DNA from 3 places in the Phytobacter palmae genome. Region 1 is predicted to be linked to each of the others. Evidence: predicted binding sites of a transcription regulator. Region 1 holds the regulator's gene; each other region holds the start of a gene.
What was found. The regulator CRP, encoded in region 1, controls carbon source genes, mostly activating them, when cyclic AMP is high. The targets are predictions, from matches to a motif close to ATGTGANNNNNNTCACAT.

Region 1 (4,920 bases):
ATGTTTGAAGAGACAGGCGAGAGCGTAGCGACTGGTGCACGAAAAGCGCGCTTGTGGCGGCGTAAACCGGGTGTCGATATTCATCTCTTTTCCCGAAATTTACTGACGGATTAGTATAGTCTGCGCGATGTCCCGCGAAATGAAAAAACGGCGCAACATCGTGCAGCTATAGTTGTCCCATTCTGATTCTATTATTCTGTACTATGGCTGAAATTACACCTTCACGACTCTCGGAAATGGCGGATGATTCTTCCACCTTCCGCCCACTGCGCGGCGGAAGCAATCCGCATTTCCAGACTATGCTGCCGCGCCTGATCCGCCGGAAACTGGGCTTTACACCGACCTGGCAGCGCCTTGAACTGCCCGATGGCGATTTCGTGGATCTCGCCTGGAGCGAAGACCCGACACAGGCAAAACATAAACCCCGTCTGGTGGTCTTTCATGGGCTGGAAGGCAGCCTGCATAGCCCTTATGCTCACGGCCTGATAGAAGCGGCAAAAGCGCGCGGCTGGCTGGGCGTGGTGATGCATTTTCGTGGCTGTAGCGGTGAACCTAATCGCCTTAACCGTATTTACCACTCTGGCGAAACCGAAGACGGTACCTGGTTTTTGCACTGGTTGCAGCGGGAGTTTGGCCAGGTGCCCACCGCTGCGGTGGGCTATTCGCTGGGCGGCAATATGCTGGCCTGTCTGCTGGCAAAAGAGGAAAATCGCGTCCCCCTGGATGCCGCAGTGATTGTCTCTGCCCCCTTTGTGCTGGAAGCATGCAGCGCCCATATCGAAACCGGCTTTTCGCGGGTATATCAACACTATTTGCTCAACCTGCTGAAAGCCAACGCGTCACGAAAATTAAAAGCCTATCCCGGCTCATTACCCATTGATTTACGACAGCTGAAACGTCTGCGTCGTCTGCGCGATTTTGATGATGCGATCACGGCGCGCATCCATGGCTTTGCCGATGCGATTGACTATTACCGCCAGTGCAGTGCCATGCCGTTGCTGAATAAAATCAGCAAACCGACGCTGATCATCCATGCGAAAGACGACCCCTTTATGGATCAAAATGTGATACCCGATACGCAGACGCTGCCGCCGTCAGTAGAATATCAACTCACCGAACATGGTGGTCACGTGGGGTTTGTGGGCGGCACGTTACTACACCCGGAAATGTGGCTGGAAAAGCGCATCCCCGACTGGCTGCAAACTTATCTGGAAATCTGAATGATTATTCCCTGGCAGGATCTGGCGCCTGAGACACTCGACAACCTGATTGAAAGCTTTGTCTTGCGTGAAGGCACCGATTATGGTGAACATGAGCGCTCACTCGAACAAAAGGTCGCCGATGTAAGACGGCAATTGAAAAACGGCGAAGCTGTGCTGGTGTGGTCAGAACTGCACGAAACCGTCAATATTATGCCGCGCTCGCAGTTTCGCGAGTAACGCCCGGGCGGCTGGCTTCGTCTACAACAATGGTTTACTCAGGGAGCTGCTATGTCCGCTAAACATCCGGTTATTGCCGTAACAGGTTCCAGCGGTGCGGGAACCACTACCACCAGCCTCGCGTTTCGCAAAATCTTTGCTCAACTGAATTTGCATGCCGCCGAGGTCGAGGGTGACAGCTTTCATCGCTATACCCGCCCGGAGATGGACATGGTAATCCGTAAGGCCCGGGATTTAGGTCGACATATCAGCTACTTTGGCCCGGAGGCGAATGATTTCGGCCTGCTGGAACAGACATTTATCGAATACGGACAAACCGGCAAAGGTCAGGCACGAAAATATCTGCATACCTACGATGAAGCCGTTCCCTGGAATCAGGTTCCCGGCACGTTCACCCCCTGGCAGCCCTTACCAGAGCCAACAGATGTACTGTTTTATGAAGGGTTACACGGCGGCGTGGTAACGCCACAGCATGATGTCGCCTGCCATGTCGATCTGCTGGTGGGCGTGGTTCCGATAGTTAACCTTGAATGGATTCAAAAGCTGGTGCGTGATACCGGTGAGCGTGGACATTCCCGTGAAGCGGTGATGGACTCGGTGGTACGCTCGATGGAAGACTACATTAACTTCATTACCCCCCAGTTCTCCCGAACCCATATTAACTTCCAGCGCGTGCCGACCGTTGATACTTCCAATCCGTTCGCGGCGAAGGTCATCCCCTCGCTGGATGAAAGTCTGGTCGTCATTCATTTCCGTAACCTTGAAGGGATCGACTATCCCTGGCTGCTGGCGATGCTGCAGGGTTCGTTCATTTCGCACATGAATACGCTTGTGGTGCCGGGTGGGAAAATGGGACTGGCGATGGAGCTCATCATGACCCCGCTGGTACAGCGGTTGATGGAAGGGAAGAAAATTCAGTAGCCTTGCGGCGGACACAATATCTTCCCCCGCCAGGTGTAGCCCCGGAAAGCGTAGCGCCACCGGGGAAAAGGTCGAATGCGCTACGCTTATCCGACTTACCTGCTTAGCCTTTGAAAGCGGTTCTCAGGCCTCAATCACTTCATACGAATGCGTGATTTTCACCGCCTTCTCCAGCATTAACGCGACGGAGCAATATTTCTCGGCAGAGAGATCCACCGCACGCGATACCGCCGCCTCTTTCAGCTCCTTGCCGGTCACGATGAAGTGCAAGTTGATATGCGTAAACAGACGCGGAGCCTCTTCACGACGCTCTGAGGTCAGCTTCACTTCGCAATCTTTCACATCGTGGCGGCCTTTTTGCAGAATAGATACAACATCGATAGCGCTGCATCCTCCTGCTGCCATCAGCACCATTTCCATCGGGCTTGGGGCTTTGTCGCCTGAGTTACCATCCATCAGGATCTGGTGCCCGGACGCAGACTCGCCAAGGAACGTTAAACCTTCTACCCATTTCACTCGAGCTTGCATTTTTAATTCACTCCGGAGTTACAGTTTTCTTTACAGATTACGCGTACATAAGAAAACTCGCAACGGAAGGCGACCTGCGTCAAGCTGAAGCGAGACACCAGGAGACAGGCGACAAAAGCTATGCTAAAACAATCGGGATGCTACAGTGATACATTGATGTTATGTATGTATGCAGAGGACATCACATATTACAGGCCGCAGGCATGTCTGACGGTCCACTTCCCAGGTATGGGGAAGATAGATTGCAACCCCGGACGCGATATGTGAATCCAGCGTCTGGAGCCAGCTTATAACAGAGGATAACCGCGCATGGTGCTTGGCAAACCGCAAACAGACCCGACTCTCGAATGGTTCTTGTCTCATTGCCACATTCATAAGTACCCATCGAAGAGCACGCTGATTCACCAGGGTGAAAAAGCGGAAACGTTGTATTACATCGTCAAAGGCTCAGTGGCTGTGCTAATCAAGGATGAAGAAGGTAAAGAGATGATCCTCTCTTACCTTAACCAGGGAGATTTTATCGGTGAACTGGGTCTGTTCGAAGAGGGTCAGGAGCGCAGTGCATGGGTACGCGCCAAAACCGCTTGTGAAGTGGCCGAAATCTCCTATAAAAAATTCCGTCAATTAATTCAGGTGAACCCGGATATCCTGATGCGTTTGTCTTCTCAGATGGCGCGTCGTCTGCAGGTCACCTCAGAAAAAGTCGGCAACCTCGCCTTCCTTGATGTGACAGGCCGTATCGCACAGACGCTGCTGAATCTGGCGAAACAGCCGGATGCAATGACCCACCCGGACGGTATGCAAATTAAAATTACCCGTCAGGAAATTGGTCAGATCGTTGGCTGCTCCCGCGAAACTGTCGGTCGTATCCTGAAAATGCTGGAAGATCAAAACCTGATCTCCGCGCACGGTAAAACCATCGTCGTGTACGGTACACGTTAATTCTCAAGCGGCGCGTCGCCCTTAACGATGCGCCGTTTTTGTCTCTCTTTTCCATGTGGCGCAGGCTGATTTATCACCCCGAAATCAACTATGCACTGCGACAAACGCTGGTGTTATGCCTCCCTGTGACCGTGGGTCTCATCGCGGGCCGTCTCGATCTCGGTTTGTTGTTTTCCCTTGTTCCTGCCTGCTGCAATATTGCCGGTCTGGATACGCTGCATAAACGTTTCTTCAAACGTGTCTTCATCGGCGGCACTCTCTTCGCTGGCAGTAGCCTCACGGTACAGTTATTACTGACGCAAAATGTTCCGCTACCGCTGATCCTGACCGGATTAACGCTGGTCCTCGGCGTCACGGCAGAAATCAGCGCATTGCACGGGCGCCTGCTCCCCGCCTCGATCATTGCCGCCATCTTTACGCTCAGCCTCGCCGGTAGCATGCCCATCTGGGAACCGTTACTGATTTATGGTCTGGGGACACTGTGGTACGGCGCGTTTAACGCCTTCTGGTTCTGGCTGTGGCGGGAGCAACCGCTACGTGAATCATTGAGTCTGCTGTATCGCCAGCTGGCGGACTATTGCGAAGCAAAATACAGTTTGCTGACGCAGCATGTCGATCCCGAAAAAGCCCTTCCGCCACTACTGGCGCGCCAGCAAAAAGCGGTGGATATGATCAGCCAGTGTTACCAACAGCTGCATATGCTGGCGGCGAATAATAACAACGACTACAAGCGGTTACGCCGCGTTTTCCAGGTAGCTCTCGACTTACAGGAACATATTGCCGTTAGTCTGCACCAACCGCAGGAAGTACAGGAGCTGGTTGAACGCAGCCATGCCGAAGAGGTTATCCGCTGGAATGCGCAAACCGTGGCCGCGCGGTTACGTGTGATCGCCGATGATATTCTTTATCACCGCTATCCCAAACGCTTCAATATGGATAAACAGATTGGCGCACTCGAGAAAATTGCCCGCCAGCACCCGGATAATCCGGTCGGCCATTTTTGCGCCTGGCATTTCAGCCAGATAGCCCGAGTTCTGCGTACCCAGCGTCCACTGTATGTGCGAGACCTGATGGAAGAGAAGCAGCGTCG
Region 2 (4,920 bases), on a different contig from region 1:
CACAGGATCTGGCACACCAGTACAGAGAGCAGAATGGCCGGTAAGGTGTCCGACGCGGCGACCAGCGGTTTAACCAGCGACATGATCGCTTCCGGGATAATCATGCCAAATTGGGCTTCAATAACCAGATTCAGCGGATGCAGCGTCAGCACCACGGCAAGAACCGGGATGAGAATTTCGAACGAACGTGCCACCCCGGTCGGGACTTCAGGCGGCAGGCGGATGGTGATGTTGTTACGACGCAGAAATGCGTACAGCTCCGTGGTATAGATGGCGACCAGCAGGGCGGTGAAAATCCCCTGGCCGGAGAAATACGCCGTCGAAATTTGCCCATCTTTAAGCGGCGCGGCGATAAGCAAAAAGCCCATCAGCGAGAGCATACCTGACGTCAGTGGATCCAGTTCATGATGGCGGGCGAGACTGGCGGCAACCCCGACGGAAATAAATATCGTCATGATGCCCATGCTGAAATAGTACGGCAGCATCAGGTTGGCGCGATGATCGAGCGAGAATTGCAGCCAGGCACGCGCGAATCCCCAGGTGGTGTCGGGGGAAAAGGGCGGAAAAATAAACACCAGCATAAAAGAGCCGACAATCATAAACGGCAGCGCAAGGATAAAACCGTCACGAATAGAGGTAACGTATTTTTGCTGGCCGACGGCGCCGGCCAGCGGCGTGATTTTTTGCTCAATCACCGCGATTAATTTCGAGTACAGAGAACTCATGGCGTGTCCCTTATTTTTTATTGTCGATTAATGAAAGGGCAAAATCTAAAACTGCTGCGCCCTTCTGCATCCCGTAATCCATCATGTTGATGGGCTCAACGCGAATACCGTAGGCATTCGCTTTGTGTTGTAGATCCTTCTGCATGTACTTCACCTGGGGGCCAAGAAGAACGACCTCGTAATGCCCCACTTGTTGTTCGAATTCCGCGACACCAAAGGCTTTGATATCAACGTCCAGACCGCGCTTTTCCGCCTCTTCCACCATTTTTTTCACCAGCAAGCTGGTCGACATGCCAGCGGAACAACAAAGCATGATTTTTTTCATGAAAAGACTCCTGACTGTGTGACGAGAATGGGCGCACTATAGACTTTGTGGATTAAAAACGGAAAGCGCTTTCCGTAGATGGATGCATTAAATGTGAGCACGATCACCAGTTTGAGACTTTCACTTTGGATCGATGTAAGCGATGATCCCGCGACTTCGTGGCTTAAATAGGTTCCATCATGAACATTCAGTTTATGAATGTTGTTGTTGTGCTGATCGAGCAACGTATTACCCCTTTTGCCAATATGCTCACCCGCAGCCAGCACATCACCGCAATGCGCGACAGTTTTGCGCTGGCAATGCCTTTTGTTATCGTCGGTAGCCTGATGGTGCCGTTGATCTTTCCGCCTGTTTCCATTAACCCTTTCTCGTGGTTTGGCGGTTACTACCAGTTTGTTCGCCCGATGCTTTTACCCACCTTTGAACTGACGATTGGTCTGGTGGCGCTAATCATTGCCTTTGGGGCCAGCGCCAGTCTTGCCAAGCAATACCAGTTGCCGGAAAGGTTATCGGGCCTGACAGGGTGCATAAGTTTTCTGCTCTTTATTGGCTTTAAAACCACAGATGGGAGCAATGTTTATTTAGGAGGGTTAGGGATATTTAGCGCGTTGATATCAAGCTTTTATAGTATTGAAGTTATTAGATTTTTTTACAATAAAGGCTGGTGTATACGCCTGCCGGATGAGGTGCCGGTGATGACGCGCAATGGTTTCCAGCTCCTGGTGCCGTTGCTGGTGGTGATGCTGTCTGTCACGGCGGTAAATATGACGTTAAAGCTGACCACTGGCATGATCCTGCCGGGTCTGATAAGCGAAGCCTTTCGCCCGTTAATTATCGCCTCTGATACGCTGACAGCTATTCTTATCTCTTTGATTATTTGCAATTTATTATGGTTTGTCGGCATCCACGGCGCCTTAATTGTGACCGGCATTATGAATCCCTTCTGGATGACTTATCTGTTTGAAAACCAGCAGGCGCTGGCAAGCGGGCAGGCACAGCTTCCCCATATTTATCTGCAGGGTTTCTGGGATTTCTATCTGCTGATTGGCGGAATAGGCTCTACCTTACCACTGATCTTTATGGCGCTACGCAGCCGTTCCCGGCAATTGAAAAGCGTCGGGAAACTTGGCTTTATTCCCTCGCTGTTTAATATCAACGAACCTATTCTGTTTGGCTTTCCGGTTATCCTTAACCCCATATTTTTAATCCCTTTTATTTTCGTTCCTGTCATTAATGCCTGTATTGCCTGGTATCTCACACACCTTGGCGTACTGGACCGCGCCGTGGCGATGTTACCATGGTCGATGCCATCGCCGCTCGGCGCTGCCTGGTCAGCAAACGGCAGTTGGAAAAACATGTTTATGTGCCTGTTTGCGCTGTTCAACTCCTGGATGATCTACCGGCCATTCTTTAGGGTGTATGAACGCCAGTTGTTGGATGCAGAGAGTAAGTAAACCTGCCGCCGTTTCCCGGCCAGCGCGATGACCGCGCTGGCTTTTTTATGACCCACACCCATTTATGTGATTTTCATCACGTTATCATTGCCATTATTCTCGATTTTGTGATTTGATCCGGCAATTATGGAAAGCGCTTTCCATATTCGGATGTACTTTTCATTTTTTGATCCGTAAATTTCCCTTCGCGCCAATAAGACGCTCTTTCACTCAGAAAAAGAAAAAGGAAAATCATGAACAGGTTGAACCGATTAATACCTCTGGCCTTACTCATTAACGCTGCACTCTGCGCGAACGCCCAGGCCGAGGAGGTTAAGGCATATGACTTCACGCTTCATGGCTATATCCGTTCCGGCATTCTGGCGAATTCCGATGGCAACCGCGTCGACTCCGTAGGATTGATGCCCGATGGGAAATGGCGTCTGGGGAACGAAGAAGACACTAAAATCGAATTAATTCCACAGGTTACGCTGAAATCAACATCAGGCGCGGTGGCAAAAATTCAGGCCAATATTACCCATCAGAGCAAATGTACCGCTGACTGGAACTGCCGGGACGATGATGGCCATGACGCGCAATTCCGCGAAGGGTTTGTTGAATTAAGCAATCTCGACTTCGCGCCGGGTATCACCTTCTGGGGCGGCAAGCGCTACAGCAGTTCCAATACCTCAAGTCATCAGTACGACTGGGAATACATTCAGTACAACGGTACCGGTGGCGGTTTCGATCGTATGGATCTCGGTTTTGCGAGCCTGGATGCTGGTGTCTACGCCTTCTCTCCGACCGATGAAACCAAAGCCTATCCTGTTGATAAGGGCGACCAGGGGTATCCGGATGACTATTCCCTCAACGTGTGGTTGAAGAAAATCGGCGGCACCGGTCTGGATCTTGAATTCGTCGGTCATCACATGAACCGCAATGAAAACCATCCAACGTCTGCTGAAAAAGGCTATGGCATCACCGGGGTTTACAATTTTGATGGTTTTTGGGGGCTGACCGGCGGCTATTCAAAACTGGTTATGCAGTATGGACGTGGGCTGGGGGCGGGGGATTCGCTGGGTAAAAATGGCTGGGGTTGGGCCAACCTGGACGATACCCAGTCGTGGCGTGTGCTGCTGGATAGCATGGCCTCAGTGAATAACGTTGATATCTCGACCTTCGCCTATTACCAGAAGGATAAAAATTACCGCTGGTGGAGCAGCGATGCCGACGGCTGGGGCCGCACTCGCTGGGTTGCCGGGGTTCGTCCGTATCACCAGATAACCAAGAATTTCGCCATGCAGTATGAAGTGGGCTACGAGTATCTGGATGATGAAAACTACAAAGGCGTGAATGGCAAAGGCAAAGGGGGGCTGACGAAAGTGACCGTCGCACCAACCCTGACGTTCGACTCGGGTTACTGGAGTCGCCCGCAGTTGCGCTTCTTTGTAACGTACGCCAAATGGGATAAAGGCGTATCTGATGCCCTGGACGGCAACTATGACTGGAGTACCAATACCATCTCCGCCGGGGGGTACAGCCGCAGCGGCAGTACGGACACCGTAAACTTTGGCGTCCAGGCGGAAGTGTGGTTCTAAGGAGAGATGAACATGTCTAAACCTTTACGTAAATGGCTGCTGGTGTCGATGCTTTCGGTGTTGGGAAGCGCAGGGGCCATGGCCGCAGAACAGTCACATTTCGAAAACTTTATCACGCGTGATGGCGCGCAGTTGAAAGACGGCAACAGCATCTTTCGCTTTGCCGGTATCCACGCGCCGGAGTTGCATCGCATTGAGGATGACGCGCGTGGAGTTTGCAAAGCCGATCCACGCGGTTGGGGGCAGTACTTCAAATGGCCAACGGCAGAAGAACAGGAAAACTGGATCCGCGCGATGGTGCAAACCGGCGCCAAAGCGCAGCGTGTCTATGTGCTCTCTGTTCAACAGGAAAACGATGTAGCATGCGGGCGCGCAACGCATATTCTCGCGCCTGAAACGCCGGATGGGATGCCGCGTCTGAATGAAGAGGCGATGAAAGTTTACGACAACATGATTGCGCAAGCCGATAAACAAAGACTGCGTTTAATCCTGCCCTTTATCGATCACTGGTGGTGGTGGGGCGGCCGTGAACAACTGGCCGCGTTCTATCATGAAAAACCCGAGGATTTTTACCGTACTGACAGTAAAACCTTTAAAGCCTATCTGGACGTTATTCGTCAGGTGATTACTCGTACCAATACGGTAACCGGGCGAGCCTACTTCGATGAAAAAGCAATCATGGCCTGGGAAACGGGCAATGAGCTGGAAGATACCAATGCCGATTTCCTCAAACAAACGGCAGCATGGATCCGTAAGTGGGCACCGCATCAGCTCATCGTCGACGGCACCTATAAAAAGATAAATGCGTTTGCCCTGACCGATCCGAATATCGATATCGT
Region 3 (4,920 bases), on a different contig from region 1:
TGCGGATAAAGCTGACGTCCCACGCCTTCAATATAAAGCAGGGTTTTCTGCAACAGTACCAGCTGCGGCTGGACTTCCATATTGAAGCGGCGTGCGGTGTTAAACAGGTTCAGCAACACATGGCCAAACGATATTTCCGCCAGCGGCTTTTCAAAAATCGGTTCGCACACGGTACGAATGGCGAACTCGAAATCTTCGACGTTGGTATCCGGCGGCACCCAGCCGGAATCAACATGCAGCTCAGCCACTTTACGGTAGTCACGATTGAAGAAAGCGATAAAGTTTTCCGCAAGATAACGCTTATCTTCTTTGTTCAGCGACCCGACGATCCCGCAGTCAATACCGATATACTGTGGATTTTCCGGGTGTTCAAAGCTGACGAAAATATTACCCGGATGCATATCTGCATGAAAGAAACTGTCGCGAAAGACCTGGGTGAAGAACACCTGAACACCACGTTCAGCCAACAATTTCATGTTGGTACCGTTTTTCTCCAGTGTCGCCACATCGGAGACAGGGATGCCGTAGATGCGCTCCATCACCATCATATTCTGGCTACAGTAGTCCGGATACACTTCGGGGATATAGAGCATCGGGCTATCTTCGAAATTACGTCGCAGCTGGATAGCGTTCGCCGATTCACGGAGTAAATCGAGTTCGTCGATCAACGTTTTTTCGTACTCGCGCACCACTTCTTGCGGGCGCAGACGACGCCCGTCCGGCAGCAAACGCGGCACCCAACCGGCCAGACGGTAAATCAATTTTAAGTCCGCTTTGATAATCGGCAGAATGTCCGGGCGGATAACTTTAATGACCACCTCTTTGCCGTTCTCTTTCAACCGCGCGGTATGAACCTGGGCAATGGAGGCGGATGCCAGCGGTTCAATCTCGAAATCATCAAACCATGCATCAACGGGCAGACCGCCCATCGCTTTTTCAATCTGTTGTTTGGCAAGAACGCCATCGAAAGGAGCCACTTTGTCCTGCAACATGGCCAGTTGATCGGCGATGTGCGGGGGGAAGAGGTCGCGTCGGGTAGAGAGCATTTGCCCGAATTTAATCCATACCGGACCTAACTCCTGTAGCGCCAGGCGTAAGCGTACCCCAAGCGCTTTCTCTTTATGCCGGTTGGGCATCCAGAAAAGCGTGCGTCGCCAGAGTCGCAGCGGCAACGTAATACGCATGACAGGGATAAGCTCATCAAGGCCGTAACTCAAAAAGGTCTGGATGATGAAATAGAGGCGCCGTATTTCTCCTGGCGTCATTTGCCCTCCAGTTTATCCAGGCGTTGGCTGAATGCCTCAACCGCACGTTCCATAGCGGCTGTTTCTTCCGCAAACCAGGCCACTTCCAGTGCCCCTGGAGCCAGACGCCATTCTTCGGTAATAACTTCTGCCACATAGCGCTGCTGGCGCTCAAAGCCATGGCGCACCAGAAACACGCCATTACGCAGCGCCTTGCCAATCCCCTCAGCAGCGACATCGCCGGTATAAGGGGCCAGCAGTTCCGCGACATCGAATTCGGCCAGGTCCATCAGCGCAACAAGATTTTGCACCACCTGGATATCGCCCTGCACTTCCAGTTCGCCCGAGCGAATCAGCGCAGTTAACTGCTTTCTGTCGCGCAGCCCGGGCAAAACGCGAAGCTGGGTAATTACCGTGCAATCAGCTTCGCCTTCCCATTCGCCCAGCACATCGACCTGGCGTTCACTAAAAGCCAGCACCAGCGGCGAAGCAAACTCTTTTAGCGCAATGCGCAACACTTTTCCCTGCAATCGCTGACGGGCAGGTTTAAGCGCCCGCTCGCGATAAAAAAAGGTATTCAGCACACGCTCAACACCCGCAGTCACCAGTGGCTTAAAAGGCATGTGAACTCCTGTCAGAACTTGTAGCCACGATGCAGCGCAACAATGCCTGCGGTCATGTTGTAGTAATCGACATTTTCAAACCCCGCGCTCTGCATCATCGCTTTCAGGGTTTCCTGATCCGGGTGCATGCGGATGGATTCCGCCAGATAGCGGTAACTTTCCGCATCGCTGGCTACCAGTTGCCCGATGCGCGGCAGCACATGGAACGAGTAGGCGTCATACACTTTGCTCAGCGGTTCAATAATCGGTTTGGAAAACTCCAGCACCAGCAGGCGTCCACCCGGTTTAAGAACGCGGTACATGGAACGCAGGGCGCTCTCTTTTTCAGTGACGTTACGCAAACCAAAAGAGATGGTGATGCAGTCAAAGGTGTTGTCCGGGAACGGCAACGCTTCGGCATTCGCCTGGACATATTCGACGTTGCCGATAACACCGATATTGCGCAGTTTTTCGCGGCCCATTTTGAGCATGGACTCGTTAATATCTGCCAGCACAACCTGACCTGTTTCGCCGACCAGACGAGAGAATTTAGCCGTCAGGTCGCCGGTTCCCCCGGCCAAATCGAGAACTTTTTGTCCGCGACGCACGCCGCTACAGTCGATCATAAAACGTTTCCACAAACGGTGAATGCCCATCGACATTAAGTCGTTCATGACATCATATTTTGCGGCCACCGAGTGGAACACATGTGCCACCATCTCGGCTTTTTGATCTTTGGCGACGGTCTGAAAACCAAAGTGCGTCGTCTCTTTTGAATCTTCCGCCATCTTAGTGCCTGCTATTGAAGAAAATGTTCGTGAAGTGTAACAGATTGGGCGAGATTGCCCTATGTTTCAACCTTCCGCTGAACAGTTCATTAAGCCCATGTTCGGAAAGTGTCGGGATTGAATCGGTTGTTTTTATTGTGAACTGCAAACGTGGCAGGCGGGCGAAATACGGATTAATCCCGCCTCTGGAAACAGCAGATAAACAAAAGGCCGGACATGCCGGCCTTCATACACAAGGAACCCTTTACAGCAGACGGCGCGCGGCTTCCACCACAATTTTCACCGCATGGCTTTCCGTTTGCTTCATGGTCTCAGCGTTTGGAATTTCCTGCTGAGTACGGTTGACGATAACGCCCGCCACCATCCCGGCACGCAGGCCCTGGCTGGAGCACATGGTCAGCAATGTTGCTGATTCCATTTCGTAGTTCATCACGCCCATTGACTGCCACTCTTCCATAGAACCTTTGAAACGGCTCACCACGCGACCAGAGAAGGTGTCATAACGTTCCTGGCCTGGATAGAAGGTATCCGATGAGGCGGTCACGCCGATATGGGTGGTTGCCCCAACCTCTTTCGCCGCAGCCACCAGCGCGGTGGTGCACTCGAAGTCAGCCACGGCCGGGTATTCCATCGGCGCAAAATGCAGGCTTGCACCGTCCAGACGTACGGAGGCGGTAGTCACCAGTACATCGCCAACGTTAATGTTTGGCTGAATAGCGCCTGTCGTACCGACACGCAGGAAAGTGCGGATACCCAGTTGGGCCAGTTCTTCCACAGCGATAGAGGTTGACGGGCCGCCGATACCGGTGGAGCAGACAATGACAGCTTTGCCATCCAGTTCAGCGCGCCAGGAGGTGAACTCGCGATGAGATGCCAGCTTAACCGGCTTATCCATCAGCGCGGCGATCTTTTCCACACGCTCTGGATCGCCCGGAACGATGGCAAGCGTAGCCCCTTGTAAATCGTTTTTGGTGAGGCCGAGATGAAAAACATCAGACTTGGACATAAAAACTCCTCTGTGATCAGGTTTAGTCAGAAGAAGCAAAACGGTACTTTACAGAAGGCATGCGCTTAATTTCGTGACTCAGATCGCCATGATGCAATTTGTTTGCATAACATTTCCATAAAATAGTGATAAACATCACATTAACACATTCAACCTTTTCGCCCTGCTCAAAAGATAGCCTTTTTCGTACAGGATGATTTGCGCTCTGTCGGACTATAGTTAGTGGAGCGCTAAATAAAGGGTATGGAGAACGCCATGACAACAAATACATTACCGGGCTTCGCACCGGCGGCATCACCTCACGCTTCAACCACACTACACACCCCGGAAGACGCCATCATCGCAGGCGAAACCACGATTCCAAGCCAGGGCGACAGCATGCCTGCCTACCATGCGCGGCCTAAAAATGCCTCAGATCCCCTGCCCGTTGTACTGGTGATTCAGGAAATCTTTGGCGTACATGAGCATATTCGCGACCTTTGCCGTCGCCTTGCCCTCGAAGGGTATCTGGCCGTGGCACCGGAACTCTATTTTCGTCAGGGCGATCCGAATGATTTCGCCGATATTCAGACCCTTTATGATGGACTGGTCATGAAGGTACCCGATGCGCAAGTGCTGGCCGACCTCGACCATGTTGCCAACTGGGCGGCACGTAACGGCGGTGATGCCCATCGCCTGCTGGCGACCGGTTTTTGCTGGGGGGGAAGGATTGCCTGGCTGTACGCGGCGCATAACCCGCAACTGAAGGCAGCGGTCGCCTGGTATGGAAAACTGGTGGGACAAAAATCACTGAATTCACCGAAACATCCGGTAGATATCGCCACCGACCTCAATGCGCCAGTGCTTGGTCTGTATGGCGCGCAGGATACCGGGATCTCTCTGGAGACTGTCGACATAATGCGTCAGGCGTTACGCGCCGCCAACGCGCACGCCGAGATCGTTGTTTACCCTGATGCCGGGCACGCGTTTAACGCCGATTATCGTCCAAGCTACCATGAAGAATCGGCCAAAGATGGCTGGCGCCGGATGCTGGAGTGGTTCGCCCGCTACGGCGGCGTATCACGCTAATACTGCCCATGCGGTGCGACACAGGAAAATATGGCCTGTGTTGCCCGCAGCACTTCTTGTATCTCGTGCCGCTTAATCGCGTTCCGCCAGTGGGACAATCTGCCACTCTTGTGGCGTTTCGCCGGGAGAGATCCACATAGGCACCGCGTTACCCACGCGATCGCCATAAGGCGTGCCGAAGGCGTGGTAACGGATCACCCGGTAAACACCGG

Region 2: AAIG39_RS24910 (maltoporin) is a predicted target of CRP. The motif match lies at 2,569-2,586, and genes of this name have one in related genera.
Region 3: udp (uridine phosphorylase) is a predicted target of CRP. The motif match lies at 3,764-3,781, and genes of this name have one in related genera.

Annotation. Positions count from the first base shown of each region.
Region 1 is NZ_JBCIVJ010000002.1:23,525-28,444, forward strand. It holds gene AAIG39_RS02815 (NUDIX hydrolase) at 1-114, shown strand, start outside; gene AAIG39_RS02820 (hydrolase) at 204-1,220, shown strand; gene AAIG39_RS02825 (YheU family protein) at 1,221-1,439, shown strand; gene AAIG39_RS02830 (phosphoribulokinase) at 1,491-2,360, shown strand; gene AAIG39_RS02835 (OsmC family protein) at 2,484-2,888, opposite strand; gene crp (cAMP-activated global transcriptional regulator CRP) at 3,198-3,830, shown strand; gene AAIG39_RS02845 (YccS/YhfK family putative transporter) at 3,884-4,920, shown strand, end outside.
Region 2 is NZ_JBCIVJ010000041.1:7,557-12,476, reverse strand. It holds gene AAIG39_RS24925 (PTS sugar transporter subunit IIC) at 1-725, opposite strand, end outside; gene AAIG39_RS24920 (PTS sugar transporter subunit IIB) at 736-1,050, opposite strand; gene AAIG39_RS24915 (PTS sugar transporter subunit IIC) at 1,230-2,504, shown strand; gene AAIG39_RS24910 (maltoporin) at 2,738-4,081, shown strand; gene AAIG39_RS24905 (CBM35 domain-containing protein) at 4,094-4,920, shown strand, end outside.
Region 3 is NZ_JBCIVJ010000019.1:71,111-76,030, reverse strand. It holds gene ubiB (ubiquinone biosynthesis regulatory protein kinase UbiB) at 1-1,265, opposite strand, end outside; gene ubiJ (ubiquinone biosynthesis protein UbiJ) at 1,262-1,867, opposite strand; gene ubiE (bifunctional demethylmenaquinone methyltransferase/2-methoxy-6-polyprenyl-1,4-benzoquinol methylase UbiE) at 1,879-2,634, opposite strand; gene udp (uridine phosphorylase) at 2,879-3,640, opposite strand; gene AAIG39_RS20230 (dienelactone hydrolase family protein) at 3,896-4,708, shown strand; gene AAIG39_RS20225 (histidine phosphatase family protein) at 4,781-4,920, opposite strand, start outside.